Regions from separate parts of the Ramlibacter sp. PS4R-6 genome, predicted to be linked through region 1. Evidence: predicted binding sites of a transcription regulator. Region 1 holds the regulator's gene; the other holds the start of a gene.
What was found. Region 1 encodes LexA, which represses DNA repair genes until DNA is damaged. Its sites were predicted from a motif close to ACTGTATNNNNATACAGT; they were not measured.
Positions count from the first base shown of each region.

Region 1 (15,486 bases):
CCACGTGCTGCGACAGGATCTTCTTGAAGTCCCCGCGCGAGACGCACAGCAGCGTCGTATCCCCGTGCGCGAACGCGTCGTGCGTCCGCCGGTCCCCGTCGAACATCGCGATGTCGCCGAACCAGATGCCCGGTTCCACGTACGTCAGCGTCACCTGCTTGCCCGTGATCGACGTCGAGCTCACGCGGGCCGCCCCCCGCGCCACCGCGCTCCATGCTTCCGCCATGTCGCCGCGTGCGGCGATCAGCTCGCCGTCCTTGTAGCGTTTGACGTAGGCGCATCGCAGGATGTCGTGTCGAAGTGAGGGTGATAGCGACGAGAACCAGCGACCGGCATTGATCGCCTCTCGTTCCTCGATGCTAAGAATGGGATCGTCCATGGTCTGTCGGGTGCGTGACTAGGGGCCGGTCCCATTGTCGCGTGAGGGACCAACTTGCACCAACAGGGTTGTCGCCTGAGTAACAGGAGACGCCTTCCGGCGCCGCAGGCGGAGGAAACTACTCGTAGCGCGGCGGCTTCTTCGAGAGGAAGGCCTCGATGCCGATGCCGGCGTTGGCGTGGTGCAGGTTGCGCACGAAGTGGTCGCGCTCGGCGGCCAGCTGGCGGCTGAGCGAGGTGTCCTTCGCCTCGTTCAGCAGCTCCTTGATGCTGGCCAGCGCATTGGGCGCGCGCGCGTTCAGGCGCTCGGCGAGCGCCAGCGCTTCGGCCAGGGCGGCCCCGGGAGCCGTGACGCGGTTGACCACGCCCAGCTCATGCAGGCGGGCCGCGGCGATCTTCTCGCCGCCCAGGAGCAGCTCGCTGGCCACCTGCCGCGGCAGCATGCGCGCCAGGTGCCAGGTGGCCCCACCGTCGGGCGAGAGCGCCACGTTGCTGTAGGCCATGACGAACACCGCGTCCTGCGCGGCCACGATGTAGTCGCAGGCCAGGCACAGCGAGAAGCCGGCGCCCGCGGCCGGGCCTTCGACGGCGGCGATCACCGGCTTGGGAAAGGTGCGGATCGCCTCGATCCAGCTGTGCAGCCCCTCGATGCTGCGGGCCTGCACCTCGGGCGGCTGCTGGCGGTTGGCCTGCAGGCGCTGCAGGTTGCCGCCCGCGCAGAACATGGAACCCTCGCCGGTGAGGATCACGCTGCGCACCTCGGGGTTGGTCTCGGCGACGTTCAGCGCCTCGACGCCCGCCGCATACATCGCGGGGTCCAGCGCGTTGCGGTTGTCCGGGTTGCTGATCGCCAGCACCATGGTGCGGCCCTGGCTGGTGCTCTTCAGTTCGGCGGGCATCGCGCTCTACTCCTCCTCGTGCATCAGCGACAGGCCGATGGCGCCGCGCCTGCGCAGCCACGGGCTGGGGCGGTAGCGCGGGTCGCCATAGACGGTCTGCATGTTGAACAGCACCTCGAGGATGTTCGCGGGGCCCCAGCGATCGCCCATGGCGAGCGGGCCCAGGGGGTAGGCCAGGCCCAGCGTCACGGCGGTCTCGAGGTCCTTCGGCGTGCAGATGCGCTGCTGGCAGATGTCGGAGGCGATGTTCACGATGGCCGCCACCACGCGCTGCGTGACGAAACCGCCCGAGTCGCGGATCACGCTGACGGCCTTGCCGTCGCGGGCGAAGAGGGCGTGCGCCGCGTCGCGCATGTCGGTGCGCGTGGCGGGGTTGGTCGCGAGCACGCGGCGCTTCGTCGCCGCGTCGTCGACCAGCAGGTCGATGCCGATGGTGCGCGCCGGATCGAGCCGCTCGACCACGGCCACCGTCGTGATGTCGAAGCCCAGCGGTGCGACCAGGGTCAGCGCGTTCAGCGAGGGCGACTGGCCGGTTTCTATCTTCGCGCCCAGTTCCTTGAGCAGCTGGAACAGCTCGGCGCGCCGCGCGGCACGCGTGGAGACCCACACCGGGGGGATGTCCTCGACCTGCGGAACGGCCGGCTCGGGCGGCAGCTGCGCCTTGCCGTCGACGTAGCGGAAGAAGCCTTCACCCGACTTGCGCCCGACCACGCCCCCCGCGAGCCGCTGCGCCGTGATGACGTTCGGCCGGTAGCGCGGCTCGTCGTAGTACTGGCGGTAGATGGACTCCATCACCGGGTGCGACACGTCGAGCGCCGTGAGGTCCAGCAGCTCGAAGGGCCCGAGCTTGAAGCCCACCTGGTCCTTGAGGATGCGGTCGACGGTGGCGAAATCGGCGACGCCTTCGCTCACGAGGCGCAGCGCCTCGGTGCCGTAGGCCCGGCCGGCGTGGTTGACGATGAACCCGGGCGTGTCCTGCGCCTGCACGGGCGTATGGCCCATCTCGCGCGCATACGACGCGAGCCGCGCGCACACCTCGGCGTCGGTCTTCAGGCCCGCGATGACCTCGACCACCTTCATCAGCGGCACCGGGTTGAAGAAGTGGTAGCCGGCGACGCGCTGCGGGCGCTTGCAGCCCGCGGCGATGGCGGTCACGGAGAGCGACGAGGTGTTGGTCGCGAGGATCGCGGTTTCGCCGACGACGCCTTCGAGCTCGGCGAAGAGCGGCTTCTTGACGTCGAGGCGCTCGACGATCGCCTCGACGACGAGCTCGCAGCCGGCCAGGTCGGCAAGGGCGCCGGCGGGCTTCAGCCGATCGCGGCACGCGCGCACCTGCGCGTCGTCCATGCGGCCCTTTTCCTGCAGGCGGGCCCATTGCGACGACACCTCGGCGATGGCCTTGTCGACGGCCTGCGGCTGCGTGTCGTACAGGAGGACGGTGCTGCCGGCCTGCGCCGCGATCTGCGCGATGCCGCGGCCCATTGCACCGGCGCCGACGACGCCGACTTTCGAAAACGTCAGGGACATCCGGCCATTATCGGCCGTGCGAGAAGGTCGTCGCCCACCAGCTGACGGCCATGGAAGCGAGCAGGATCACGAAGCCCACCCAGTGCAGCGAGTCCATGCGGCCCTGCGCGATCATCCAGCCGCCCGCGGCGGCGCCGATGGCCTGGCCCGCATACATCGCGGAGCTGTTCAGGGAGATCGATGCCGACGCCAGCGGCGGCGCGATGCCCACCAGCCGCGCCTGCTGCGCCGAGTTGGACGAGAAGCAGCCCAGCGCCCAGGGGATGATGATGAGGGCGACCAGCGCGATGGTCGTGCCCAGCGGCCACAGCAGCAGGCTGGCGGCCATGCCCGCGATGGCGATCATGATCGCGCGCGGCGCGCCGAGGCGGTCGATGTGGCGCGTCATCAGCACGTTGCCGATGAAGCCGAAGGCGCCGAACCACATGAAGAGCAGCCCGATCTGGCCCGGCGTCATGCCGATCTTCGCCTTGTAGTACGGCGCCATGTACGAGAACAGCACGAACTGGCCCGCGGCATAGAGCACGGTGACCAGCACCGTGAGCATCAGCGCGCCGGAACGGAAGGTTTCCTTCCACGCGCCCAGCGACAGGGCCGGCGGCTTGACGCCGTCGGGCATGCTGCGCCACACCCACAGCGCGCTCACGAAACTCATGAGCGCCACCAGCGAGAAGGCGCTGCGCCAGCCGAGCGTCTCGCCGACGTAGGCCGCGATGGGCAGGCCCAGCACCGAGGCCACCGACCAGCCGAGGAAGACGAAGGTGATGGCCTTGCCGCGCTGTTCGGGCGGCACCAGCAAGCCCACGCAGGCCGCGGCCTGGGGCGTGAAGATGGCAGGGGCAATCAGCGCAACCACGCGCAGCGGCAGAAGGGCCGCGAAACTGGTGGCCGCGATGCAGGCCAGGTGGAAGATGCCGTACCAGGCCATCGACAGCGCGAGGAGCCGGCGGCGGTCCCAGCCCGCGACGAAGGCTGCGAACAGGGGCGCGCCCAGGCACATGAGCAGCGCGCCGGCGGAAATCAATTGGCCCGCGGTGGCGATCGAGATGTCGAGGTTGGCCTGGATGTCGTTCAGCGCACCGGGCACCACCATGACGCCGCTGCCGATGACGAAGTTGCCGAACAGAAGGGGCCAGAGGACGGCGGGCAGGCGTTCGGCCTGCGGCGCTGCGGCCACGGCCTGGGCTTGGGACAGCATCGGTTCTTCTCCGTTTGGCATTCTTGGGGAGAATCAATATACGGGCCGCCCGCGCCCCGTACAAACGATGAATTGGAATCGGTCGCATGCGCGTGGCGCATCCAACCGGTCCATGGCCGTTAACGCCGGACCTGCAAGGCGCCGGGGTTCACGATGTTCGTGGGCGTGCCCTTGATGAAGTTGACCACGTTGTCGAAAGCCGCGCCGAAGTAAAGCTCATAGCTGTCCAGCTCCACGTAGCCGATGTGCGGCGTGCAGATGCAGTTCTCCAGCCGCAGCAGCGCGTGGCCTTGCAGGATCGGCTCGCTCTCGAAGACGTCGATGGCGGCCATGCCGGGGCGGCCGCGGTTCAGGCCCGCGATGAGGGCGTCGGTCTCGACCAGCTCCGCACGCGAGGTGTTCACGAACAGGGCCGTGGGCTTCATCCGGCCCAGGTCCTCAAGCGTGACGATGCCCGCCGTCTCGTCCGACAGGCGCAGGTGCACGCTCAGGACGTCGCTTTCCTGGAACAGCTCCTCGCGCGAAGCGGCGGCCTGCAGGCCGTCGGCCACCGCGCGCTCGCGCGACGACTGGCTGCCGAACACCAGCACGCGCATGCCGAAGGCCTTGCCGTAGCCGGCCACCAGCTGGCCGATCTTGCCGTAGCCCCAGATGCCCAGCGTGCGCCCGCGCAGCACCAGGCCCAGGCCGAAGTTCGCGGGCATCGACGCCGCCTTCATGCCCGATTGCTGCCACGCGCCGTGCTTCAGGTTGCCGATGTACTGCGGCAGCCGGCGCATCGCCGCCATGATCAGCGCCCACGTGAGCTCGGCCGGCGCGATCGGCGAGCCCACGCCTTCGGCCACGGCGATGCCGCGCTCGGTGCAGGCCTGCAGGTCGATGTGCGCGCCGACGCGCCCGGTCTGCGCGATCAGGCGCAGGCGGGGCAGCTTTTCGAGCAGCTGGCGGGTGATGTGGGTGCGCTCGCGAATGAGCACGATGACGTCGGCGTCGCGCAGGCGCACCGACAGCTGGCCGATCCCCTTGACCGTGTTCGTGTAGACCTTCGCCGGATAGTCTTCGAGCCGGGACGCGCACTTGAGCTTGCGCACGGCGTCCTGGTAATCGTCGAGGATCACGATGTTCATCCCCGGATTGTGCCTTGCGTGCGGGGGCCCGCCGCCTGCAGGAAATCCGGCGAAGGCTTAGCATCCGCGCTTTCGGATCGTTACATAACGAGGAGCAAGGAAATGACGATGTCGATGTACGCCGCGAGCGTCCCCGTGATGAAGCACATGCTGGGCAACCTGTCCCACCTCCTCGACAAGGCGGCGGCGCACGCCGAGGCGAAGAAGTTCGACCCCGCGAACCTGCTCAACTACCGGCTGGCGCCGGACATGCTGCCTTTCACCAAGCAGATCCAGATCGCGTGCGACGCCTGCAAGAACGGCGTGGCGCGCGTGGCGGGCATCGAGGCGCCCAAGTTCGACGACAACGAGGCGAGCTTTCCCGAGCTGAAGGCGCGCATCCAGAAGACGCTGGACTTCCTGGCCTCCGTGCGCCCCGACCAGCTCGATGGCACCGAGGACAAGGACGTCACTTTCCCGGTGGGGCGCGACTCGTCGCGGACCATGAAGGCGCAGGCGTACCTCACGACCTGGTCCATGCCCAACATGTTCTTCCACATCACGACCGCCTACGCGATCCTGCGCCACAACGGCGTGGAGCTGGGCAAGCGCGACTTCCTGGTGGGCAGCGCCGGCTAGGCGCCCGCGCTCTCCAGCGCGGCCAGGCGGTCCAGCTCCGCGCACACGTCGGCCATGCGGCCGGAGATCACGATGCGACCCGTGTCACGGACCACGCGCAGCGTGGGCGCGCGCCGCGCTTCGCAAAAAGAGCCGCCGGGAACGCCGCCGCGCTGCCCGCCGCGCACCCTCAGGGAATGCATGGTGGGCAACGCGTTGCACTCCCGGCGGGGCAACAGCGAGCGGGCAATGGAAACGAGCGAAGAAAACAAAGCAGCGGCCACGTGGGACTCCTTCGAAGAATCACACGGCAGGATTGCTACGGGGGATCCGGCCTTGCCGCAGGGTAGTCCCGGGACGGGACACGCCTGCCACCTGCGGCGCGCGGACGAATGACGACGGCTACATGAGCATCGTGTTGCGGATCAGGCCGACGGCGAGGCCTTCGATCTCGAACGGTTCGCCGGGCTCGACCACGATGGTCGGGTAGTCCGGGTTCTCCGCATGCAGCTCGATCAGGTGCTTGTTGCGGCGGAAGCGCTTGACCGTGACCTCGTCGCCCAGGCGGGCGACGACGATCTGGCCGTTCTTGGCTTCCTTGGTGGACTGCACGGCAAGCAGGTCGCCGTCCATGATGCCGGCGTCGCGCATGGACATGCCGCGCACCTTCAGCAGGTAGTCGGGCCGGCGCTGGAACAGCGTGCTCTCGACGTAGTAGGTCTGGTCGATGTGTTCCTGCGCCAGGATGGGCGAGCCCGCGGCCACGCGGCCGACCAGCGGCAGGGCCAGCTGCGCGAGGTTCTGCAGGGGCAGCGAGAACTGCTTGATGCGCGACTCGTTGATCTGCCGCAGCGCCTCGCTGCGCAGGCGGATGCCGCGCGAGGTGCCGCTGACGAGTTCGATCACGCCCTTGCGCGCGAGGGCCTGCAAGTGCTCCTCGGCCGCGTTGGCGGACTTGAAGCCGAGCTCCGCGGCGATCTCGGCGCGAGTGGGTGGAGCGCCCGTGCGTGCGATGGCGCTCTGGATCAGGTCCAGAATCTGTTGCTGGCGCGGCGTGAGCTTGGGTTGGTCCACAGCTTCTGCTCCTGTTTTCATATCCAGTACCTGTATTTTTAACCAGCTGACACGGAAAACGCAAGTGGCTCAACGAAAGATCGTTGTTTTGGGGACAGGCGGCACCCTGGCGGGCACTTCCAGCAGGCCGGGCGACAACGTCGGCTACACGGCGGCGCAGGTGGGGATCGCGGACCTGGTGGGGGCGATCCCGCTGCTGAGGGGGGTGCCGATCGAGACGGAGCAGGTCGCGCAGGTGGACAGCAAGGACATGACGCGCGGCGTCTGGGACAAGCTCGAGGACCGCTGCAAGCACCACCTCGGCCGCGAGGAAGTCGCCGGCATCGTGATCACGCACGGCACCGACACGATCGAGGAGACCGCCTTCTACCTCCAGGAAGTGCTCTCACCGCAGAAGCCCGTGGTGCTGACCTGCGCGATGCGGCCGGCGACGTCGCTCAGCCCCGACGGGCCGCAGAACATCGTCGATGCCGTGGCCGTGGCGACGCAGGAAGAGGCCTGCGGCGTGGTCGTCGTGTGCGCGGGCGTGATCCACGATTCGCGCGACGTCATGAAGGTCCACCACTACCGGCTCGATCCTTTCAGCTCGGGTGACGCGGGGCCTATCGGCTACGTCGAGGAGGGCGAGGTTCGCCTCGTGCGCAACTGGCCCGGCGACTGGATCCTGTACACGCGCACGGCGCCCGTGCCTTTGCAGCGCGTCGAGATCGTCTTCAGCCACGCCGGGGCCTCGCGCGACCACGTCGACGCCCTCGTGCGCAGTGGCGTGCAAGGCATCGTCGTCGCGACCACCGGCAACGGGACGGTCCATCGCGAGCTCATGCCGGCGCTGCTGGATGCGCAGAAGCAGGGCGTGAAGGTGCTGAGGGCGAGCCGCTGCGCGGAAGGTGGCGTCATCGCGCAGCCCGGCGACGAGCTGCCGTCGACGAACCTCTCGCCCGTGAAGGCGCGGATCCTGCTGCTGCTAGGCGGCTAGCGCGGCGAACACGCGCTGCGTGATCTCTTCGACGCTGCCCATGCCGCTGATGGCGCGGTAGCGCGGCGCGTTCTTCGGGTCGGCCTTCGCCCAGTTGGCGTAGTAGTCGACGAGCGGCCGTGTCTGGTCCGAATAGACCTGCAGGCGCTTCGTGACCGTTTCTTCCTTGTCGTCGTCACGCTGCACGAGCGGCTCGCCCGTGACGTCGTCCTTGCCTTCGACCTTCGGCGGGTTGAACTTGACGTGGTACGTGCGGCCCGAGGCGGGGTGCGAGCGGCGGCCGCTCATGCGCTCCACGATCGCGTCGAAGGGCACGTCGATCTCCAGCACGTAATCGAGCTTCACGCCGGCGTTCTTCATCGCCTCGGCCTGCGGGATGGTGCGGGGGAAACCGTCGAAGAGGAAGCCCTTGGCGCAATCGGGCTGCGCGAGGCGCTCCTTGACCAGGCCGATGATGATGTCGTCGCTGACCAGCGCGCCGGAGTCCATCACCTTCTTGGCTGCCAGCCCGAGCGGCGTGCCGGCCTTGACGGCCGCGCGCAGCATGTCCCCGGTGGAGATCTGGGGGATGCCGAATTTCTGGCAGATGAACGTCGCCTGCGTGCCCTTGCCGGCACCGGGCGCGCCCAACAGGATGAGTCTCATGGTTCCCTCTTTCGGTGCAGAGAATAGCATGCGACCCTTCGCGTGGCTTACGCGAAAAGGGCTCTGACTCGCTCCAGATCGGCGGGTGTGTCGACGCCCACGCCGGGCGGCGTTTCGGTCACGTGCACGGCGATGCGGTGGCCATGCCACAGCGCCCGCAACTGTTCCAGTGCCTCCGCGGTTTCGATGGGCGCCTGCGGCATCTTCGGGAATTGGCGCAGGAATGCCGCGCGGTACCCATAGATGCCCACGTGGCGCAGCACCGGCATCGGCGGCACGGCGCGCACACCGTTGGCGAACGCGTCGCGCGACCATGGGATGAGCGCGCGGCTGAAATACAGCGCCAGGCCGCGCGCATCGAGCACGACCTTCACGACGTTGGTGTTGGTGAGGTCGGCCGCGTCGTGGATCGCATGCGCCGCCGTGGACATCTGCGCCTCGCGGCGTTCGTCGAGGAGCGCCGCGACGGCGTCGATGAGCGAGGGATCGATCAGCGGCTCGTCGCCCTGGACGTTGACCACGGCGGCGTCGCCGTCGAGCCCGAGGATCTCGCAGGCCTGCGCCAGCCGGTCGCTGCCCGAGGCATGGTCCTCGCGCGTCAGCACCGCTTCGACGCCGTTGGCCTTGCACGCATCGACGATCGAGGCATGGTCCGCCGCGACCACCACGCGCTGCGCCGTTGACTGCGCGGCGCGCTGCGCGACGCGCACGATCATAGGCAGGCCCGCGATGTCGGCGAGCGGCTTGTTCGGCAGGCGGGTGGACGCGAGCCGCGCGGGGACGAGGACCGTGAAGCCCATCAGACCAGCGGGGTGCGCGGCGGCAGCTTCTCGAGCTCGTCGTCGCTGAGCGTGCGCGCCTCCTGCTCCAGCAGGATCGGGATGCCGTCGCGGATGGGGTAGGCCAGCCGCGCGCTGCGCGAGATGAGCTCCTGGCGCTCGCGGTTGTAGTCCAGGTGGCCCTTGGTCACCGGGCACACGAGCAGCTCAAGCAGTTTGTGGTCCATCGAGCGTCGATGATAGCTTTGCATCGAACGCTGTCCAGAACGCCGGGTCGAGCTCGACCTGCAGCGGCACCGCCCATGCGTCGGGCCGCGTGCGCCACAGCTTCACGGCGTCCTTCTCGGTGCAGACGAGCGTGCCGCGCACGTCGGGCGGCGCGGCGAAATCGTGGTGGTCGGGCAGGGCGATGGTTCGCGTCACACCGACACCCGCGGCCGTGAGCATGTCGAAGAACGCCTGCGGCTTGGCGATGCCGGCGACGGCCGTGACGTCCTGCAGCCGCGCCAGCGGCGTGTGCGAGCCGTCCGCGCGCACGGCTTCCGTGGCCAGCTGCCGCAACACGGCGAGGCCGCCATGGCCGATGACGAAATCCACCCGGCGCGGCCACGGTTCGCGCAGCGGCCCGGCCGGCAGCAGCCAGCCGTTGCCGGTGCCGCGCTCGTCGAACACGCAGATCTCGATGTCGCGCGCCAGCGCGTGGTGCTGCAGCCCGTCGTCGCTCACGATGACCTGCGTGCCGGGATGCGCCCGCAACAGCGCTTGCGCCGCCTCGACGCGCTTGGCCGCGACGAACACCGGCACGCCGCAGCTGCGCGCGATGAGCAGCGGCTCGTCGCCCACGTCTGCTGCTTCGCTCTGTGCCGTCACTTCGCGGCAGTCGCTCGTGCGCCGGCCGTAGCCGCGCGAAACGACCCCGACTTTCAATCCCCGCGCTTTCAGGTGGCGCACGACCGTCTGCACGACCGGCGTCTTGCCGGACCCGCCGGCGATGACGTTGCCGACCACGACCACCGGCACGCCGACGCGCTGCGGGGCTGCCGTCGCGCGCCGCAGCGCCGCGACGAGCCCGAACACGAGCGACAAGGGCAAGAGCAGCCACGCCAGCGCCCCGCGATGCAGCCAGGCCCGCTGCAGCGCCTCGCGCATGGTCAGCGCGTCCCGGCGTGCGCCGAGTTCTGCGTGGCGAAGGTGATCTGGCTCAAGCCGACGCGGCGCGCGGCCTCCATCACCGTGATCACCGCCTGGTGCGGCGCCGCGGCGTCGGCCGTGATGATGATGACGCTGTCCTTCTGCGGCTGCGTCTCCGACAGCGCCTGCGCCACGGCCTCGACGTTGCGGCCCAGCACCGTGTTGCCCTTGACGGTGTAGCGCCCGTCGTTCGTCACCGTGACGATGATCTCCTTGGGGTAGTCGCGCTGCACGTCGGTGTCGGCCACCGGCAGGCGCAGCTGCACCTCGGTGAACTTGCTGTACGTGGTGGTCAGCATCAGGAAGATCAGGATCACCAGCAGCACGTCGATGAACGGGATCAGGTTGATCTCCGGTTCCTCTTTCTGGCGCGGGCGGAAGTTCATCGGCCCCTCAGCGACACCAGGTGGCGGGCGAAGCGCTCGGCCGCGAGCTCCAGCGTGAGCAGGTAGTCGTCGACGCGCACGCGGAAGTAGCGCCAGAAGATCAGCGACGGGATCGCCACGATCAGGCCGAACGCGGTGTTGTACAGGGCCACCGAGATGCCGTGCGCGAGCTGCGCCGGGTTGCCGCCGGTGGCACCGCCCGCGGGCGACTGCGAACCGAAGATTTCGATCATGCCGATCACGGTGCCCAGCAGCCCCAGCAGCGGCGCGGCCGAGGCGATGGTGGCCAGCGCGCTCAGGTAGCGCTCCAGCCGGTGCGCCACCGCGCGGCCCGTGGCCTCCATGCTGGCGCGCAGGTCCATCTCGGAGCAGCGCGGGTTGGAGTTGAGCGCGCGAAACCCGCTGGCCAGCACTTCGCCCAGCGCCGAGTTCTGTTCCAGCTGCTTGACGACGTCCGGCGTGGGCACCGAACTGCGCGAGACGGCCAGCGCTTCGTCCAGCAGTTGCGGCGGCGCCACCTTGCTGGTCTTGAGGCTCATGAACCGTTCGATGACGAGGGCCAGCGCGAGGATGGAGCAGGCAATGAGCGGCCAGATCGGCCAGCCTGCGGCTTGTATGATCGAAAACAAGGGGACGGATCTCCGCGCGAAATGCGTGTACTGCCTGTTGGTGCGCGCGATTATGGAGGCAAGCTGTAGGAGCAAGTAGGACACGACCCACAGAAGTTGTGGACAACTTTGTTGAGAACCCTGCTCCCGGCCCGCGCAAACCCGCGTCAATGCTTCGACATGACAGATCGATGACAAAACGGGCACGGAAATCCCGAATGAAATCAAGGGCTTGCTCGACAAAATGCGCGTTTGGCGGCGTTCGCTGCATCGCGCGGCCCGCGTCCGTGCATCTGTGGACTAACTGAAGCCCGGCAAACCCGCGCCACGCCTCGATTTTTCCGATGTCCGACAACCCGAACCCAGTATTGGCGCCGCGAATCTGGCAAGTCGGCCCGCTGTGCCGCGCCGTTGCTGATTCCCTGGAGTCCCGCTTCAATCCCGTCGCGGTCCGAGGCGAGGTTTCGGGCCTGTCGCGCCCGTCCAGCGGGCATCTGTACTTCTCGCTGAAGGATTCGCAGGCGCAGATTCGCTGCGCGATGTTCCGCCGCGCGGCGTCGATGATGGACTTCGCCCCGCGCGACGGCGAGCTGGTCGAGGTGTGGGGGCGCCTGGGCGTCTACGAACAGCGCGGCGACCTGCAGTTGATCGTGGAAACGATGCGCCGCGCGGGGCAGGGCGCCTTGTTCGAGCAGTTCCTGCGGCTGAAGGCCCAGCTCGAGGCCGAAGGGCTGTTCGACGAGGGCCGCAAGCGCGAGCTGACCGTGTTCCCGCGCGGGATCGGCCTCGTGACGTCGCCCCAGGCCGCGGCCTTGCACGACGTGGTGACCGCGCTCAGGCGTCGCGCCTGCCATGTGCCGGTGGTGTTCGCGCCCGCCGCGGTCCAGGGCAGCGGCGCGCCCGCCGAGCTGGTCGATGCACTCGAAGCCCTGTACCAGCGCGCCGAACGCGGCGAGATCGACGTGATCCTGCTCGTGCGCGGCGGCGGCTCGATCGAGGACCTGTGGGCCTTCAACGACGAGCGCCTGGCCCGCACCATCGTGCGCAGCCCCGTGCCGCTGGTGTGCGGCGTGGGCCACGAGACCGACTTCACCATCGCCGACTTCTGCGCCGACGTGCGCGCGCCCACGCCGACGGCCGCGGCCGAACTTGCTTCACGGGCGCGGCAGGAGTGGCTGGACCAGCTGGGCGGCAGCGCCGCCGTGCTCCAGCGCAGCGTGCAGCGGCGCATCGACTCGGCGCAGCAGCGGCTGGACCATGTCGCATCGCGCCTGGGCCGGCCGCTGGCACGCCTGTCGGAGCAACACCTGGCGCTCGGGCGCCATGCCCACCGCCTGCATTTCGCGCTGCGTTCGCGGCTGCACCGCGAACTCAACGGCCTGGAGCTGACGGAGCAGCGGCTGGAACTGCTCGACCCCAAGCTCGTGCTCGAGCGCGGCTATGCGCTGCTGCGCGACGAGGGCGGCGCACCGATCACGAGCGCGAAGCAAACTCATCCGGGGCAGGCGGTGAGCGCAACCCTCGCCGACGGCGAGGTTGCTCTCACCGTGCGCGCCAAGGCGTGATTTCCTCCCTAGAATCGGCGCTTCACGTACACCCCACGAACAAGAGGAACCATGGAACACACGCTGCCCCCGCTGCCGTACGACTACGACGCGCTCGCGCCGCACTACTCGCGCGAAACGCTCGAATACCACCACGACAAGCACCACAACGCCTACGTCGTGAACCTGAACAACCTGCAGAAGGGCACCGAGTTCGAGAACATGACGCTCGAGGAGATCATCAAGAAATCCTCCGGCGGCATCTACAACAACTCGGCGCAGGTGTGGAACCACACGTTCTTCTGGAACTGCATGAAGCCGCAGGGCGGCGGCGAGCCCAAGGGCGCGCTGGCCGACGCGATCAACAAGAAGTGGGGCAGCTACGCGGCGTTCCGCGAAGCCTTCGTGAAGTCGGCCGTGGGCAACTTCGGCTCGGGCTGGACCTGGCTGGTGAAGAAGCCCGACGGCACCGTCGACATCGTGAACACGGGCGCGGCCGGCACGCCGCTGACCACCGCGGACAAGGCGCTGCTCACCGTCGACGTGTGGGAGCACGCGTACTACATCGACTACCGCAACCTGCGCCCGAAGTTCGTCGAGACCTTCGTCGACAAGCTGGCGAACTGGGATTTCGCGGCGAAGAATTTCGGGTAACTGCTCCGCTCCAACACAAAACGAGGCCCGCACTTGCGGGCCTTGTCCTTTAATGGAACGGGGGGCCGGAGAGTTTCGCGCCGGGCTTGATCCCCTTCTTCGCGAACCAGCCCTGGTTCATCTCGAGCACGTAGCGCACCGGCTTCTTCGAGCAGTGCGACTCCTCGGTGAGCGGCTTCATGTCCTCGACGTTCACGATCGTGCCGTCGTCGGCGATGAACGCGGCGCTGAGCGGCAGCAGCGTGTTGCGCATCCAGAAGCACTGCACCGACGGCTGGTCGAAGACGAACAGCATGCCCTCGTGCTGCGGCATCTCCTTGCGGAACATCAGGCCGACCATGCGCGTGTTCAGGTCCGCGGCGACCTGTGCGTCGATCTGGTGCATGCCGGCGGCCAGCTTCACGCGCGGCAGGTCCATCTGCGGGCGGTCCTGGGCCAGGGCTGCGGCAGCGAAGGCCAGCGAGGCGAGGGCGGTGGCGAGCGACTTCATGGCGTGATTGTGGCGTGATCCCTGAAACGCGAATGCCCGCGCAGGGCGGGCATTCGTTACTGCGGGCGAGGCCGGATTACGACGAAGCAGCCTTCTTGGCCTTCGGAGCCTTCTTGGTGGCCTTCTTGGTGGCCTTCTTCTCGGCCTTCGCGGCCGGCTTGTCGGCGGCGGCGGAAGCGGCGGGCTTCGCGGGCGTCGCCGGGGTGGCCGGCGTGGCGGGGGTTGCTTGCGCGAACACGGCGCCGGCAAACAGGGTGGCGACGAGGGTCGCGAGCAGCTTGTTCATTTCTCAGGTCCTTTCAGGGATGCGGATGATTTTTTCGAAAACCCTCCCAACTGGCGGAAGGTGCATGAACAACGCCGCGCTGGAAGAGCTGGTTGACACGCCATGAAAAACGCCGCCCGCAGGCGGCGTTCATCACGATCGGGAAACCCGATTTACTTCTTGGCGGAAGCGGCGTCGGCCTTCTTCTCGGCCTTCGCTTCGGCCTTGGCTTCCTTGGCTTCGGTCTTGGCCTTCTCGGCCTTGGCTTCGGCCTTCGCAGCCTTCTTCTCGGCCTTGGCGGCCTTCTTGTCGGCCTTCGTCTCGGCCTTCTTCTCGGCGGACGCGGCAGCCTTGGCGCCGGAGGCGGCCGGCTTGGCGGCGGAAGCAGCCGGCTTGGCGCCGGAGGCGGCGGCCATGGGGGCGCCGGCGTGCGAAGCGGCGAACGTGGCGCCGGCGAAGAGGGTGGCCACGAGGGCGGCGAGCAGCTTGTTCATTTGGAGTCCTTCCAGGGATGGTTTTCGAAAAATTGCTGCCCGTTCCTATGGGCAACCCCCCGGAAACGCCGCTTGCTGCTCATCCGTTGACAGGAAGGCGTAGGTTTTTCAGGACTAGAATCCCATGGTTTACCCGGAGACAACCCCCCACATGGCATACCAGCACATCAAGGTCCCCTCGCAGGGCCAGAAGATCACCGTCAACAAGGACTTCTCGCTGAACGTCCCCGACCAGCCGATCATTCCCTACATCGAGGGCGACGGCACCGGCATGGACATCACGCCCGTCATGCTCAAGGTGGTCGATGCCGCGGTGGCCAAGGCCTACGGCGGCAGCAAGAAGATCCACTGGATGGAGGTCTACGCCGGCGAGAAATCGACCAAGGTGTACGGCCCCGACGTGTGGCTGCCCGAGGAGACGCTCGCCGCCGTGCGCGAGTACGTAGTATCGATCAAGGGCCCGCTGACCACGCCGGTGGGCGGCGGCATCCGCTCGCTGAACGTGGCCCTGCGCCAGGAGCTGGACCTGTACGTCTGCCTGCGCCCCATCCAGTATTTCGCCGGCGTGCCCTCGCCGCTGAAGGAGCCCGAGAAGACCAACATGGTCATCTTCCGCGAGAACTCGGAAGACATCTACGCCGGCATCGAGTGGGA
Region 1 covers NZ_JBBHKA010000001.1:2,528,987-2,544,472, forward strand. The annotation lists gene WG903_RS12530 (Crp/Fnr family transcriptional regulator) at 1-379, opposite strand, end outside; gene WG903_RS12535 (oxepin-CoA hydrolase, alternative type) at 498-1,277, opposite strand; gene WG903_RS12540 (3-hydroxyacyl-CoA dehydrogenase) at 1,284-2,804, opposite strand; gene WG903_RS12545 (MFS transporter) at 2,812-4,002, opposite strand; gene WG903_RS12550 (D-2-hydroxyacid dehydrogenase family protein) at 4,122-5,129, opposite strand; gene WG903_RS12555 (DUF1993 domain-containing protein) at 5,232-5,747, shown strand; gene WG903_RS12560 (hypothetical protein) at 5,744-5,929, opposite strand; gene lexA (transcriptional repressor LexA) at 6,129-6,800, opposite strand; gene WG903_RS12570 (asparaginase) at 6,865-7,776, shown strand; gene adk (adenylate kinase) at 7,765-8,421, opposite strand; gene kdsB (3-deoxy-manno-octulosonate cytidylyltransferase) at 8,469-9,221, opposite strand; gene WG903_RS12585 (Trm112 family protein) at 9,221-9,427, opposite strand; gene lpxK (tetraacyldisaccharide 4'-kinase) at 9,408-10,349, opposite strand; gene WG903_RS12595 (ExbD/TolR family protein) at 10,352-10,777, opposite strand; gene WG903_RS12600 (MotA/TolQ/ExbB proton channel family protein) at 10,774-11,406, opposite strand; gene xseA (exodeoxyribonuclease VII large subunit) at 11,730-12,950, shown strand; gene WG903_RS12610 (superoxide dismutase) at 13,002-13,583, shown strand; gene WG903_RS12615 (DUF192 domain-containing protein) at 13,633-14,073, opposite strand; gene WG903_RS12620 (hypothetical protein) at 14,150-14,359, opposite strand; gene WG903_RS12625 (cell envelope biogenesis protein TolA) at 14,512-14,832, opposite strand; gene icd (NADP-dependent isocitrate dehydrogenase) at 14,984-15,486, shown strand, end outside.

Region 2 (15,486 bases), 640 kb from region 1:
CATGCCCGAGGGCGTGCGCGCCATCGTGCTCGACGGCGAGGGCGACCACTTCTGCGCCGGCCTCGACCTGTCGGAGCTGAAGGAGCGCGACGCCGGCGCGGGCCTGATCCATTCGCGCATGTGGCACGCGGCACTGGAGACGGTGCAGTTCGGCCCGGCCCCCGTGATCGCCGCGCTGCACGGCGCCGTCGTCGGCGGCGGCCTGGAGCTGGCCGCGTCCTGCCACATCCGCGTGGCGGACGAAACGGCCTTCTACGCGCTGCCCGAAGGCTCGCGCGGCATCTTCGTCGGCGGCGGCGGCGCGGTGCGCATCCCGCGCCTGATCGGCGAGGCGCGCATGGCCGACATGATGTTCACCGGCCGCGTGTACGACGCGAAGGACGGCGAGCGCATCGGCCTGTCGCAATACGTCGTGCCCAAGGGCGAGGCCTTCGCGAAGGCGATGGAGCTGGCGCAGCGCGTCGCGAAGAACGCGCCGCTCACCAACTACGCGCTGATGCACGCCCTGCCCCGCATCTCCGAACAGCCGGCCGACCAGGGCTTCCTCACCGAGGCGCTCATGGCCGCCATCGCCCAGAGCGCGCCCGAAGCCAAGGAGCGCGTGCGCGAATTCCTCGAAGGCCGCGGGCCGAAGGTCAAGAAGGCATGAGCCTGCCGCGCTATCGCCCGATGGACTTCGGCATCACGCGGTGCGTGCTGCGCGAGGGCGCGGGCGGCGCGGTGTACGTGCGCGCGGAACAGGAGCTGAAGCCGCACCCGCAGCGGATCACGGACCGCCTCGTCCACTGGGCAAAGACGGACCCTCATCGCATCTTCATGGCGCGCCGCCGGCGCAATGCCGACGGCACCGCCGGCGACTGGCAGAAGGTCACCTATGGCGAGGCGCTGGCAAAGGCGCGGCGCATCGGCCAGGCCTTGCTCGACCGCGGCCTCTCGGCCGAGCGCCCCGTGGCCATCCTCAGCGAGAACAGCCTGGAGCACGCGCTGCTCGCGCTCGGCTGCCTGTACGCCGGCGTGCCTTTCTGCCCTGTCTCGCCCGCGTATTCGACGGTCAGCCAGGACTACGACAAGCTGCGCCACGTGGTGAACACGCTGACGCCGGGCCTGGTCTTCGCCACCGATGAAGCGCGTTACGCCAAGGCGGTGCGCGCGGCGGTCCCTTCCGGCACCGAGGTCGTGTACGGCCAGCCGCCCGAAAACGAACCGACGCCGGCCGTCGACGCCGCGATGGCGGCGACCGGCCCGCAGACGATCACCAAGTTCCTGTTCACCTCGGGCTCGACCAAGCTGCCCAAGGCGGTGATCAACACGCACGGCATGTGGTGCGCGAACCAGCAGCAGATGCTGCAGTCGATGCCCGTCCTCGGCGAGGGTGCGCCCGTGCTCGTCGACTGGCTGCCGTGGAACCACACCTTCGGCGGCAACCACAACTTCGGCCTGACTCTCTACCACGGCGGCACGCTCTACATCGACGACGGCAAGCCCACGCCGGCGGCCATCGCCGAGACGCTGCGCAACCTGCGCGAGATCGCGCCCACCGTCTACTTCAACGTGCCCACGGGCTTCGAAGCGATCGCGCATGCGATGAAGGCCGACGACGTGCTGCGCCGGAACCTGCTGTCGCGCGTGCGGATGTTCTTCTACGCCGGCGCGGCGCTCGCGCAGCCGGTGTGGGACCTGCTGCACGAGGTGCAGGAGGCCGAGGTCGGCGAACGCATCGTCATGGGCACCGGACTGGGCATGACGGAGTCGTCGCCCTTCGCCATCTTCATCACCAGCCCCGAAGTGAAGTCCGGCTACCTGGGCCTGCCCTCCGCCGGCATGGAGCTCAAGCTGGTCCCCATCGACGGCAAGATGGAGGTGCGCTACAAGGGCCCGAACATCACGCCGGGCTACTGGCGCGCCCCGCAGGAGACGGCGGAGAACTTCGACGAGGAAGGTTTCTTCAAGACCGGCGACGCCGTGCTGTGGATCGACCCGCAGGACCCGCACAAGGGCCTGAAGTTCGACGGCCGCATCGCCGAGGATTTCAAGCTGGCCACCGGAACGTTCGTCTCCGTCGGCCCGCTGCGCGCGAAGATCATCGCCGCAGGCGCGCCCTACGTGCAGGACGCGGTCATCACCGGCTTGAACCGCAACGAAGTCGGCGCGCTGGTGTTCCCGACGGCGAAGCTCAAGCAGCTCTCCGACGACGAAGTCCGCGCGCATTTCCAGCAGGTGCTGGACACGCTCGCCGCGTCGGCGACGGGCAGCGCCAACCGTGTCGCGCGCCTGCACGTCCTCGCCGACCCGCCGTCCATCGACAAGGGCGAGGTCACCGACAAGGGTTCGATCAACCAGCGCGCCGTGCTCAAGCACCGCGACGCGCTGGTGCAGGCTTTCCACGACGACCAACTGCCCTTCACGCTGAAACCCACCTCGAGGAGACAACCATGAGCACACGCCGGGACTTCATCCTGCAATCGGCCGCATTCACCGGTCTCGCCGCCGCGGGCATCCCCGCCGGCGCACAGACCATGGACCTGGCCAAGATCCTCTGCGGGTTCCCGCCCGGCGGGACCAGCGACGCGATGTCGCGCCGCATCGCCGACAAATTGCGCGGCAACTACGCGACCAACGTCGTCGTCGAGAACAAGCCGGGCGCGGGCGGGCAGATCGCCGTGACCACGCTCAAGGAGAGCCCCGCCGACGGCACCGTGCTGCTGCTCACGCCGTCGTCGATGCTGTCGCTCTACCCGTTCGTCTACAAGTCGCTCCCGTACAAGCCGCAGGAGGACGTGCAGCCCGTCTCGCTGGCGTGCTACTTCGACCACGCGCTGGGCGTCGGCCCGGGCGTGCCGGAGTCGGTGAAGACCGTCAAGGACTTCATCGCGTGGGCCAAGGCCAACCCGGAGAAGGCCAATTACGGCTCGCCCGGCGCGGGCTCGATGCCGCACCTGGTCGGCGCCATGCTGTCGCGCGAAGTGGGCGTGGAGCTGAAGCACGTGCCCTACCGCGGCTCCGCGCCCGGCATCCAGGACCTGCTGGGGGGCCAGATCTCGGCGATGTCGTCACCGGTGGGCGACTACCTGCCGCACGTCAAGGGCGGCAAGCTGCGCGTGCTCGCCGTGTCGGGCCCGCAGCGCAGCAGCTTCCTGCCCGACGTGCCGACGTACGGCCAGCAGGGCTACGGCATCTCGGTGCGCGAGTGGTACGGCGTGTTCCTGCCGGGCAAGGCCGCGCCGGCCGTCGTGCAGCGCGCGGCCGCCGCCTTGCAGCCCGCGCTGGCGCAGCAGGACGTCGTGTCCAGCGGCGCCGCGCTGGGCATGGAGGTGCAGTCGTCCACGCCGCAGAAGCTGGGCGACCTGCTGCGCGCGGACGTCAACGACTGGGGCAAGTACACCAAGCAGATCGGCTTCACGCCGGAATCGTGATCACAGGAGCTGAAGACAACATGGCCACTCGCAGAAGTTTCATCCACACCGCGGCCGCGGCCGCGGCGGGCAGCGCGTTCCCCTGGCTGGCGTTCGCGCAGCCGTTCGAGGTCGTGAAGATCATCAACGGCTTCCCCGCGGGCGGCACCGCCGACGCGACGAGCCGCCGCATCGCCGAGCGCATGGGCGGCACGGCGTACACGAAGAACGCGGCCGTCGTCGAGAACAAGCCCGGCGCCGGCGGCCGCATCGCGTGCGAGGTGGTGAAGAACGCGGCGCCCGACGGCACCACGCTGCTGCTCACGCCGTATTCGATGATGTCGATCTACCCGCACATCTACAAGACGCTCACGTATGACCCGGTGAAGGACTTCGTGCCGGTGTCGATCGCGGCGCTCATGACGCACGCCCTCTCGGTGGGCCCGATGGTGCCCGCCAGCGTGAAGACGGTGAAGGACTACCTGGCGTGGGCCAAGGCGAACCCGAAGGACGCGAGCTACGGCTCGCCCGCCGCGGGATCGACGCCGCACTTCCTCGCCGCGCTCCTCGGCCTGAACACGGGCACCGACCTGAAGCACGTGCCTTACCGCGGCTCCGCACCGGCAGTGGCCGACATGATCGGCGGCACGCTCGCGTCGTGCTCCACGCCCACCGGCGACGCGCTGGCCAACCACCGTGCGGGCAAGGTGCGCATCCTGGCGACGTCGAGCGCGCAGCGCACGCCGTTCACGCCCGAAGTGCCCACCTATGCCGAGCAGGGCTTCCCGGAGCTGACCACCGAGGAGTGGTTCGGCTTCTACGCGCCGGCGAAGACGCCCGCCAACGTGGTCGCCGCGGCCAATGCCGCGATCGCGCAGGCGCTCAAGGAAAAGACCGTCGTGGATTCGCTGGCGCTGATGGGCCTGGTGGCCCACGGCTCCACGCCCGCCGACATGGAAAAGAGCCAAAGGGATGAACTCAACCGCTGGGGCCCGATCGTCAAGAAGATCGGATTCACCGCCGAGTCGTAAGCCGAACCTGAAAGCCGTCGAGGCCGTCGACACGAGCTACCTCGAGGGCCTCATCGGCTACAACGCGCGGCGCGCGGCGCTCGCCGTGATCGAGGTGTTCCTCGAGCGCATGTCGGTGTACGACCTGCGCCCGGTGGACTTCTCGGTGCTGTCGCTCGTCACGCACAACCCCGGCATCACGTCGCGGCAGCTGTGCACCACGCTGGGCATCCTGCCGCCGAACCTGGTGGGCATGGTGAACGCGCTGGAAAAGCGCGACCTCGTGGAGCGCCACCCGCACCCGAGCGACGGCCGCGCGATGGGCCTGCACCTGACCGCGGCCGGCCAGAAGCTGATGCGCAGCGCCGAGAAGACCGCCGCGCAACTCGAAGCCGATGCTGCCGGGAAGCTGACGCCGGCGGAAGTGAAAACCCTGATCCGCCTGCTGAAGAAGGTCTACCTGTGAACTGCTTGCCACAAATGGCGCATCGCCGGGCGTTCCTGCTATTGTTTGTGTAGCGGCTGGCGCGTAGACTCGCCCTCCCGCTGCACGAAAAGAAGCGACGGAGGAGAACGCCCCGCATGAGCCCGAAGGAGAACGCGGCCATCACCCAGCTGCTCGGCCTGCTCGAGGCCCGCTATGCCATCCGGGTGCTCTGGGCGCTGCGCGACGGCCATGCGCAGACTTTCCGGCTGCTCCAGGACAGCGTCGGCGGCATCACGCCGAACACGCTGAACACCCGCATCAAGGAATTGCGCGAGGCCGGGCTCATGTCCCACGGCAACGACGGCTACGTCGTCACGCCGCAGGGGGCCGAGCTGCTCAAGCGCCTTGCCGAGCTGCCCGGCTTCGCCACCAAGTGGTCCGCCGCGCAAGCCAAGAAGAAAGCCGCCAACCCATGATCGACCACCTGTCCATCGCCGGCGCGCTGCCGGCCGATGCCGATGCCGCGCTGCTCGTCGGCCGCGTGCACTGCGAGGGCGTCGGGCCCATCCTCGTGCGGGTGACGCGCGAGGACGTGCACGATATCTCGCACCTGGCCGCCACCTGCAGCGAACTGCTGGAACTGCCCGACTTGCCCCTGCTGCTGCGCGGACACCGCGGGCCGCGCCTGGGCGCCACGTCGGAGATCCTCGCCAACAGCGCGCACGACGGCCAGAACCCTTCGCTGCCGTGGTTCCTCGCGCCTTGCGACCTGCAAGCCATCAAGGCAGCGGGCGTGACCTTCGTCGCGTCGATGCTGGAGCGCGTGATCGAGGAGCAGGCGCGCGGCGACGCGTCGAGGGCCGAAGCCGTGCGCAAGGCCGTCGTCGGCGTGATCGGCGAGAACCTCGCCGCCGTGAAGCCGGGTTCGCCCGATGCGGCGCGGCTGAAGGAGGTGCTGATCGCGCAAGGCGTGTGGTCGCAGTACCTGGAGGTCGGCATCGGCCCCGACGCCGAGATCTTCACCAAGTCGCAGCCCATGAGCGCCATGGGCACGGGCAGCGAGATCGGCATCCACCCCAAGAGCGAGTGGAACAACCCCGAGCCCGAGATCGTGCTGGCGGTCAACAGCCACGGCGAGACCGTCGGCGCGACGCTCGGCAACGACGTCAACCTGCGCGACTTCGAGGGCCGCAGCGCCCTGCTGCTGGGCAAGGCCAAGGACAACAACGCGAGCTGCGCGATCGGCCCCTTCATCCGCATCTTCGACGAGAAGTTCACCATCGACGACGTGCGCCGCTGCGACCTCGCGATGACCGTGAAGGGCCGTGACGGCTTCGTGATGCAGGGCGCGAGCTCGCTGTCGAAGATCAGCCGCGACCCGCTGGACCTCGTCGCGCAGGCGATCGGCCCCAACCACCAGTACCCCGACGGCTTCGTGCTGTTCCTGGGCACGATGTTCGCGCCGGTGCAGGACCGCCACGGCCCGGGCCAGGGCTTCACGCACGACGTCGGCGACGTCGTGAGCATCTCCACGCCCCAGCTGGGCACGCTGGTGAACCGCGTGAACACCAGCGACCGCATCCCGCAGTGGACCTACGGCGTGCGGCAGCTGATGAAGGACCTGGCGCGGCGCAGCTGACTGTCACCCCGGCGCAGGCCGGGATGACCGCAGTGTCAGCTGCGCTTCTTCGCCGTCACCTCGATCTCGATCTTCATCTTGGGATCGATCAGGCGCGCCTCGATCATCATCGCGGCCGGGCGCACGTCGCCGAGGTACTTGCGCGTGACCGGCCAGCAGGCCTCGAAGTCCTCGCCGCGCGGCAACACGTAGGTGACGCGCACGGCGTCGGCCAGCGACGCGCCGGCCTGCTCCAGCGCCCACGCGATGTTCTTGAAGCATTGCTCGGCCTGCTCGGCGACGCTGTCCGAGATCGTCATGGTGCTGTAGTCGTAGCCGGTAGTGCCCGAGACGAACACCCAGTCGCCGTCGGCGACGGCGCGGGAATAGCCGATCGTGGCTTCGAAGGGGGAGCCGGAACTGATCAGTCGGCGGGTCATGGATTCAACTCCTCATCAGGGACCCGCACTCTACAATCCCGCCCTCCGCGCCGCCCGGAAAATTTCCCAAGGATGGGCTTTCCCGCACCCTTGAAAAGGGTTTGCGGGGCCCCAAGCTGCGCGGGAGCCCTCATTTCCAGCTAATAAATCGAAGCAATGAACGAACCCGACCGGATCGAGCCGACCCTGGATGCCGAAGCGCCGGCTGGGGCCGCCACGGCCCCCGCCCCGGCCGCCGAAAGTGCAGCCGGCGGCCCGCAGGCCGCCAACGAAGCCGACGCCCTGTCCAACGCCCAGGCGCAGGTGGCCGAACTCCAGGCCCAGAACAAGGACCTCGCCGAGAAGTACCTGCGCGCGCAGGCCGACATGCAGAACACCCGCCGCCGCGCCGACGAGGAGATGTCCAAGGCGCGCAAGTTCGCGGTGGAAAGCTTCGCCGAGGCGATGCTGCCCGTGGTGGACAGCCTCGAGGCCGGCCTGGCCCACGAAGGCGGCACGCCGGAGCAGATCCGCGAAGGCGCCGAGATCACCCTGCGCCAGCTGAAGGGCGCCCTGGAGCGCAACAAGGTCGTGGTGATCGACCCGCAGCCGGGCACCAAGTTCGACCCGCACCAGCACCAGGCGATCTCGGTGGTCCCAGGAACTTCACAGGAACCCAACACCGTCGTCGGCGTGCTGCAGAAGGGCTACCTGATCGCCGACCGCGTGCTGCGCCCCGCCCTCGTGACGGTGGCGGCGCCGAAATAGCTAGCCCGAACCGATAGTGCGAACGGGCGCTTGAAATCGACACAGCTTATCCACAAGTAACGAACAATCGGATGTGATGGCCCTGAAGGGCCGGCAAAGACAGGAGAAAAGACATGGGACGCATCATCGGCATCGACCTCGGCACCACGAACTCGTGCGTGGCCATCATGGAGGGCAACACGCCCAAGGTCATCGAGAACAGCGAAGGCGCGCGCACCACGCCGTCGATCGTGGCCTACCAGGAGGACGGCGAGATCCTCGTCGGCGCCTCGGCCAAGCGCCAGGCGGTGACCAACGCCAAGAACACCCTTTACGCGGTCAAGCGCCTGATTGGCCGCAAGTTCGAGGAAAAGGAAGTCCAGAAGGACATCCACCTCATGCCCTACGCGATCGTGAAGGCCGACAACGGCGACGCGTGGGTGGAAGTTCGCGGCAAGAAGCTCGCGCCCCCGCAGATCAGCGCGGAAGTGCTGCGCAAGATGAAGAAGACGGCCGAGGACTACCTGGGCGAGCCGGTGACGGAAGCCGTCATCACGGTGCCCGCGTACTTCAACGACTCGCAGCGCCAGGCCACCAAGGACGCCGGCCGCATCGCGGGCCTGGACGTCAAGCGCATCATCAACGAGCCCACCGCCGCGGCGCTGGCCTTCGGCCTGGACAAGCAGGAAAAGGGCGACCGCAAGATCGCCGTGTACGACCTGGGCGGCGGCACGTTCGACATCTCGATCATCGAGATCGCGGACGTCGACGGCGAGAAGCAGTTCGAGGTGCTCTCCACGAACGGCGACACGTTCCTGGGCGGCGAGGACTTCGACCAGCGCATCATCGATTACATCATCGGCGAGTTCAAGAAGGACCAGGGCGTCGACCTGTCGAAGGACGTGCTGGCCCTGCAGCGCCTGAAGGAAGCCGCCGAGAAGGCCAAGATCGAGCTGTCGAGCAACTCGCAGACCGACATCAACCTGCCCTACATCACGGCCGACGCCAACGGCCCGCGCCACCTGAACATCAAGCTCACGCGCGCCAAGCTCGAAGCGCTGGTCGACGAGCTGGTCGAGCGCACGATGGAGCCGTGCCGCATCGCGCTGAAGGATGCGGGCGTGTCCATCGGCGACATCCACGACGTGATCCTCGTGGGCGGCCAGACGCGCATGCCCAAGGTGCAGGAAAAGGTCAAGGAGCTCTTCGGCAAGGAGCCGCGCAAGGACGTGAACCCCGATGAAGCCGTCGCCGTGGGCGCGGCCATCCAGGGCCAGGTGCTGGGCGGCGACCGCAAGGACGTGCTGCTGCTGGACGTGACGCCGCTGTCGCTGGGCATCGAGACGCTGGGTGGCGTCATGACGAAGATGATCCAGAAGAACACGACCATCCCGACGAAGTTCTCGCAGACCTTCTCGACCGCCGACGACAACCAGCCGGCCGTGACGATCAAGGTCTACCAGGGCGAGCGCGAGATGGCGCAGGGCAACAAGGGCCTGGGCGAGTTCAACCTGGAAGGCATCCCGCCGGCGCCGCGCGGCCTGCCGCAGATCGAGGTGACGTTCGACATCGACGCGAACGGCATCCTGCACGTGTCGGCCAAGGACAAGGGCACGGGCAAGGAGAACAAGATCACCATCAAGGCGAACTCGGGCCTGAGCGAGGCCGAGATCCAGAAGATGGTGAAGGACGCCGAGCTGAACGCCGAAGAGGACAAGAAGAAGCTCGAGGTGGTGCAGGCCCGCAACCAGGGCGAAGCGCTGGTGCACTCGGTGCGCAAGAGCCTCACGGAATTCGGCGACAAGCTCGATGCCGGCGAGAAGGAAAAGATCGAGGCGGCCATCAAGGACCTGGACGGCGTGCTGAAGGAAGGCGACAAGGACACCATCGAGGCGAAGACCAACGCCCTGATGACGGCCAGCCAGAAACTGGGCGAGAAGATGTACGCCAACATGCAGGGCGAGCAGGCCGCTCAGGCCGCAGCGGGCGCGCAAGGCGCTGCACCGGGCGGCGAGCAGAAGCCCGCCGACGACAACGTCGTCGACGCCGAAGTGAAAGAAGTGAAGAAGGGTTGAGAGAGCGTCTCACCTCCTGAGCGACCCGCCGCGTCCATCGCGGCGTTGTCGCTTGTGAACCACCCCGAACGATGGCCACCAAAAGAGACTACTACGAGGTTCTCGGCGTCCCGAAGAACGCTTCGGACGACGAGATCAAGAAGGCTTATCGCAAGCTCGCGATGAAGTTCCACCCCGACCGCAACGAGGGTGACAAGAACGCCGAAGGCAAGTTCAAGGAGGCGAAGGAAGCCTACGAAATGCTGTCCAACGCCGAGAAGCGTTCGGCGTACGACCAGTTCGGCCACGCGGGCGTGGACCCCAACATGCGCGGCGGCTTCGGCGGGCCCGGCCAGGAAGGCTTCGGCGGCTTCGCGGAAGCGTTCGGCGACATCTTCGGCGACATCTTCGGCCAGGGCCGGCCCGGCCAGCGCGGCGGCCGGCAGGTGTACCGCGGCGCGGACCTTTCCTATGCGATGGAGATCACGCTGGAGGAAGCGGCCGCCGGCAAGGAGGCGCAGATCCGCATTCCTTCGTGGGAATCGTGCGAAACCTGCCACGGTTCCGGCGCCAAGCCCGGCACGCAGGCCAAGCAATGCACCACCTGCCAAGGCGCGGGCGTGGTGCAGATGCGCCAGGGCTTCTTCAGCGTGCAGCAGACGTGCCCGCATTGCCGCGGCACGGGCAAGATCATCCCGGAGCCCTGCCCCACCTGCCATGGCCAGGGCCGCGTGAAGAAGCAGAAGACGCTGGAGGTGAAGATCCCCGCCGGCATCGACGACGGCATGCGCATCCGCAGCGCCGGCAACGGCGAGCCGGGCACCAACGGCGGGCCGCCGGGCGACCTGTACATCGAGATCCGCCTGAAGAAGCACGACATCTTCCAGCGGGACGGCGACGACCTGCACTGCGTGGTGCCAATTTCGGTCGCGCGCGCGGCTCTAGGCGGCGAGATCGACGTGCCGACGCTCGCCGGGAAGGCCGCGATCGACATCCCTGAAGGCACCCAGGCCGGCAAGCAGTTCCGGCTGCGCGGCAAGGGCATCAAGGGGGTGCGTTCCAGCTACCCCGGCGACCTGTATTGCCACGTCGCGGTGGAAACGCCCGTGCGCCTGACCGAGCACCAGCGCAAGCTGCTCAAGGAGCTGGACGAATCCCTGAAGAAGGGCGGCGCCAAGCATTCGCCGACCGAGGAATCCTGGGCGGATCGCCTGAAGAACTTCTTCAGCGCCTGACGCTTCACAGCGCCTGAAAGCAGGCGTAGGATGGGTTGGCCTAGCTCACCAGCGAGGCCGACATGGCCGAACGACGACCGCCCGCGTTCCGCAACCTGCTCGCCTACCAGGTCTCGAGCACGGCGGACGCCTTGCGCCGCAGCGCCGCGATGCGCATGCGCCGCGAACACGACGTGAGCCTCGCGCAGGTTCGCACCCTCGCCCTCATCGACCACCTGCAGCCCGTGCGCCTGCGCGACGTCGCCGCCGATGCCGGCGCCGACAAGGCGCAGATCAGCCGCGTCGTCTCCAGCCTCGTGAGCCGCGGCTACGTCACGCGGCGCGCGCTCGTCGGCGATGCGCGTTCCGCGCACCTGGAGCTCACGCAAGCCGGCCGCGACAAGGTGGCCGGGCTCTTCCGCACGCTGCAGGACCGCGACCGCCTGCTGAAGGCGGGTTTCCAGCCGGCGGAGATCGAGCAACTGCTGTCGCTGCTGGCGCGCGTGCGCAAGGTGGCGGACCAGCTGTCGCTCGACGAGGAGCGCCTGGCCAACGGAAACAGCAGCGCCAAGGCGGCCTAGAACAACTGCGCCTGCCCGGCCGGCGACGGGCGCCGGAATTGCTTCGTGTCCAGCGCGATGCGCTCGCGGTTGAAGCCGATGCGGCGCACGGCTTTCTCGAAGCGCTGCGCGATCAGCTCGGCCCAGGGGCCGCTGCCCTTCATGCGCGTGGCGAAATCGGCGTCGTAGTCCTTGCCGCCGCGCATGTCGTGGATGCGCGCCATGATGCGCGCCGCGCGCTGCGGGTAGTGCAGCTCCAGCCACTGCTTGAACAGGGGGCTGACTTCCCAGGGCAGCCGGATCACGTGGTAGAAGGCGCTGCGCGCGCCCGCCTCCCACGCAGCTTCGAGCACCTGCTCCATGTCGTCGGTGAGGAAAGGGATCTGCGGCGCGAGGCTCACCGCCGTGGGCACGCCGTGCTCCGCCATCGTCTTCAGGATGCGCAGCCGTCGGTGCGGGGCGGCCGCCCGCGGCTCCAGCCTGCGCGTCACTTCCGCATCGAGCGTGGTGATGGTGACGCTGACCGACGCGAGCCCCTTCGCCGCCATCGGCGCGATGAGGTCCAGGTCACGCTCGACGCCGCTCGACTTCGTCACCAGGCCGAAGGGGTGGTTCGTCTCGTGCATCAGCTCGATCACCGACCGCGTGAGGCGCAGCTCGCGCTCGATGGGCTGGTAGCAGTCGGTGGCCGTGCCGATCGCGATCAGCTTCGGTTCGTAGCTGCGGCGCGAGAGCTCGGCGCGCAGCAGCGGCGCGATGTTGCGCTTGGCGATGATCTTCGTCTCGAAGTCCAGGCCGGGCGAGAGGTTCAGGTAACTGTGGGTGGGGCGCGCGTAGCAATAGATGCAGCCGTGCTCGCAGCCGCGGTACGGGTTGATCGAGCGGTCGAAGTAGACGTCGGGCGAGTCGTTGTGCGTGATGATGCTGCGCGCGTCTTCCCACGTGACTTCGGTTTGCGGCACCTCGCGCTCCTCGACACCCAGCTGCAGCGTCGACCAGCCGTCGTCGAAATCGCCACGCGCGTCGCGCTCGAAACGGTGCGGGTGACGCGTGGCCGTGCCGCGCCCCTTGATCGCGCTGACCGGCACCCGTGCTTCTTCCATGGCTGATACTGTACGTCCATACAGTCATGGGCGCAAGCTAGGCAATTTGCTTAATGGCGGTCTGCGTTTTCCCTAGCGGCGCGCAAGGGCCGGATGGTCTGATGGCGTCCATGAAGCCGCACATCCTCGTCGTCGACGACACGCCCGACAACCTCTTCCTCATGCAGTCGCTGCTGGAAGACAAGTACGACGTGCGCACGGCCGCGAGCGGGCCCGAGGCCCTGGAGCTCGTGCGAACGAATGCGCCCGACCTCATCCTGCTCGACATCATGATGCCCGGCATGGACGGCCACGAGGTGCTGCGCCGCCTGCGCCTGAACGCGAAGACCGCGGCCATCCCCGTGATCTTCCTGACCTCGCTCAACAGCGTGGAGGAGGAGCAGACGGGGTTCGACCTGGGCGCGGCCGACTACATCGCCAAGCCGATCAGCCCGCCCATCGTGCTCGCGCGCGTGCATGCGCACCTGGAGCGCAGCGGCAACGCGCGCCGGCTGCAGGCGCTGTCGGACAAGCTCTCGCGCTACCTCGCGCCGCAAGTGGTGCAGTCGCTGTTCGACGGCTCGCGCGACGCCGAGATCCGCACGCAGCGCAAGAAGCTCACCGTCTTCTTCTCCGACATCAAGGACTTCACCGCGTCCACCGCCAAGTGGCAGCCCGAGGAGATCCGCTTCCTCCTGAACAGCTATTTCTCCGAGATGTCGCGCATCGCCTACGACCACGGCGGCACCATCGACAAGTTCATCGGCGACGCGATGATGGTCTTCTTCGGCGACCCGGAGACGCGCGGCGTCAAGGAAGACGCCCTGGCCTGCGTGCGCATGGCGCTCGCGATGCAGCGGCGCATGGCCGAACTGCAGGTGCTGTGGCGCGAGCTCGGCTCGGACAAGAGCTTCGAAGTGCGCATGGGCATCAACACGGGCTACTGCGACGTGGGCAACTTCGGCAGCGACCTGCGCATGGACTACACCATCATCGGCGCCGAGGTGAACCTGGCCGCGCGCCTGCAGCAGGCCGCCGACCCGGGCGGCATCCTGATGTCGCGCGAGACGCAGTCGCTGGTGCGCGACGAGATCCTGTCCGTCGAGCAGCAGCCGCTCATCGCCAAGGGCTTCCCCGAACCGGTCAAGGCCTACCTGGTGGAAGCGGACGCGATGGCCAGCTCGCGCAAGGTGTTCCAGTGGGAGCGGCTGGGCATGCGCGTGCTGGTCGACCTGGACCGCCTGCCCGAAGCCGAACGCGCCGCCGCCGCGCGCGAGCTGCGCCAGATGGCGGATCAGCTGCACTGACCGCCCGGGCTTCGCCTTTGGCGCACACTACGCGCCATGGACACACTGCTGCTGTCGCGACTCCAGTTCGCGGCGAACATCAGCTTTCACATCCTCTTCCCGACCATCAACATCGCCCTGTGCTGGTTCCTGCTGTACTTCCGGCTGCGGCGCAGCGGCGCGAAGGACGAACGCGAGTCGCGCGAGTGGGAAGAGGCCTATTACCTCTGGACCAAGATCTTCGCGCTGACGTTCGGCCTGGGCGTCGTCACCGGCATCACCATGAGCTTCCAGTTCGGCACGAACTGGCCGGGGTTCATGCAGAAGGCCGGCAACATCGCGGGGCCGCTGCTCGGGTATGAGGTCCTGACGGCCTTCTTCCTCGAGGCCACGTTCCTGGGGATCATGCTGTTCGGGCGCAACCGCGTGTCCGAGCGCATGCACCTCTTTGCGACGCTGATGGTCGCCGCGGGCACGACGCTGTCGGCGTTCTGGATCCTGAGCCTGAACTCGTGGATGCAGACGCCCACCGGCTACGAGATCATCGACGGGCAGTTCCACGCGACGAGCTGGCTGGAGGTGATCTTCAACCCCTCGTTCCCCTACCGGCTCGTGCACAAGCTGCTCGCTTCGACGCTGACCGCCTCCTTCCTCATCGCGGGGCTGTCGGCGTACCAGCTGCTGCGCGGCACCGCCAACGGCGGCACGCGCCGTGCAATGCGCGCCGGGGTCATGGCCGCGGCGATCGCCATCCCGCTGCAGATCGTCGCCGGCGACATGCACGGCCTGAACACGCTGCAGCACCAGCCCGCCAAGATCGCGGCCATCGAAGGCATCTGGCACACGGAGAAGAGCGCGCCGCTCACCCTCTTCGGCTGGCCGAACGAGAAGGAGAAGCGAACGGATTTCGCGATCCAGGTGCCCAAGCTCGCCAGCCTGATCCTCGCGCACGACATGGACGCCGAGCTCAAGGGGCTCGACCAGTTCCCCAACGCGCACCCGCCCGTCGCGCCGGTGTTCTGGAGCTTCCGCGTGATGGTCGGCGTGGGCGTGCTGATGCTGCTGGTGTCGTGGTGGTGCGCGTGGCGGCTGTGGCGCGGCGATCTCTCGAAGCTGCAGTTGCGCGTGCTGGCCGGCATGACCTTCGCGGGCTGGGTGTCGACGCTGGCGGGCTGGTACGTCACCGAAGTCGGGCGCCAGCCCTTCCTGGTGTACGGCCTGCTGCGCACGGCGGACCTGGTCGGCGACCACGCCGCGGGCACCGTGCTCGCGACGCTCCTCGCGTACCTGGCGCTCTATGCCTTCCTGCTCGTGTCGTACGTGCTGGTGCTGATGCACATGGCCAAGCACCCCGCGCAGCCCACGCCGCAAACGCCCCAAAGCCCCAAGGCCGCCGAACCCGTCGGCGGGCCCGCCTGAAGGAGCGCGCGATGTTCAACCTGACCTTTGCCGAACTGCTGCCGCTCATCTTCATGGGCGTGATGGGCCTCGCGCTCCTCGCATACGTCGTGCTCGACGGCTACGACCTGGGCGTCGGCATCCTGCTGCCCTTCGCCACCGATGCGCAGAAGGACGTGATGGTGTCCAGCATCGGCCCCTTCTGGGACGCGAACGAGACCTGGCTGGTGCTCGGCATCGGCGTGCTGCTCATCGCCTTCCCGGTGGCGCACGGCATCG
Region 2 covers NZ_JBBHKA010000001.1:3,168,437-3,183,922, forward strand. The annotation lists gene WG903_RS15745 (crotonase/enoyl-CoA hydratase family protein) at 1-649, shown strand, start outside; gene WG903_RS15750 (feruloyl-CoA synthase) at 646-2,436, shown strand; gene WG903_RS15755 (Bug family tripartite tricarboxylate transporter substrate binding protein) at 2,433-3,413, shown strand; gene WG903_RS15760 (Bug family tripartite tricarboxylate transporter substrate binding protein) at 3,434-4,423, shown strand; gene WG903_RS15765 (MarR family winged helix-turn-helix transcriptional regulator) at 4,365-4,868, shown strand; gene WG903_RS15770 (winged helix-turn-helix transcriptional regulator) at 4,985-5,305, shown strand; gene WG903_RS15775 (fumarylacetoacetate hydrolase family protein) at 5,302-6,468, shown strand; gene WG903_RS15780 (RidA family protein) at 6,504-6,887, opposite strand; gene grpE (nucleotide exchange factor GrpE) at 7,044-7,634, shown strand; gene dnaK (molecular chaperone DnaK) at 7,748-9,688, shown strand; gene dnaJ (molecular chaperone DnaJ) at 9,760-10,902, shown strand; gene WG903_RS15800 (MarR family winged helix-turn-helix transcriptional regulator) at 10,965-11,462, shown strand; gene WG903_RS15805 (PA0069 family radical SAM protein) at 11,459-12,544, opposite strand; gene WG903_RS15810 (adenylate/guanylate cyclase domain-containing protein) at 12,646-13,830, shown strand; gene WG903_RS15815 (cytochrome ubiquinol oxidase subunit I) at 13,867-15,228, shown strand; gene WG903_RS15820 (cytochrome d ubiquinol oxidase subunit II) at 15,240-15,486, shown strand, end outside.
Region 2: the regulator LexA is predicted to act here: its motif matches at 12,552-12,569, upstream of WG903_RS15805 (PA0069 family radical SAM protein).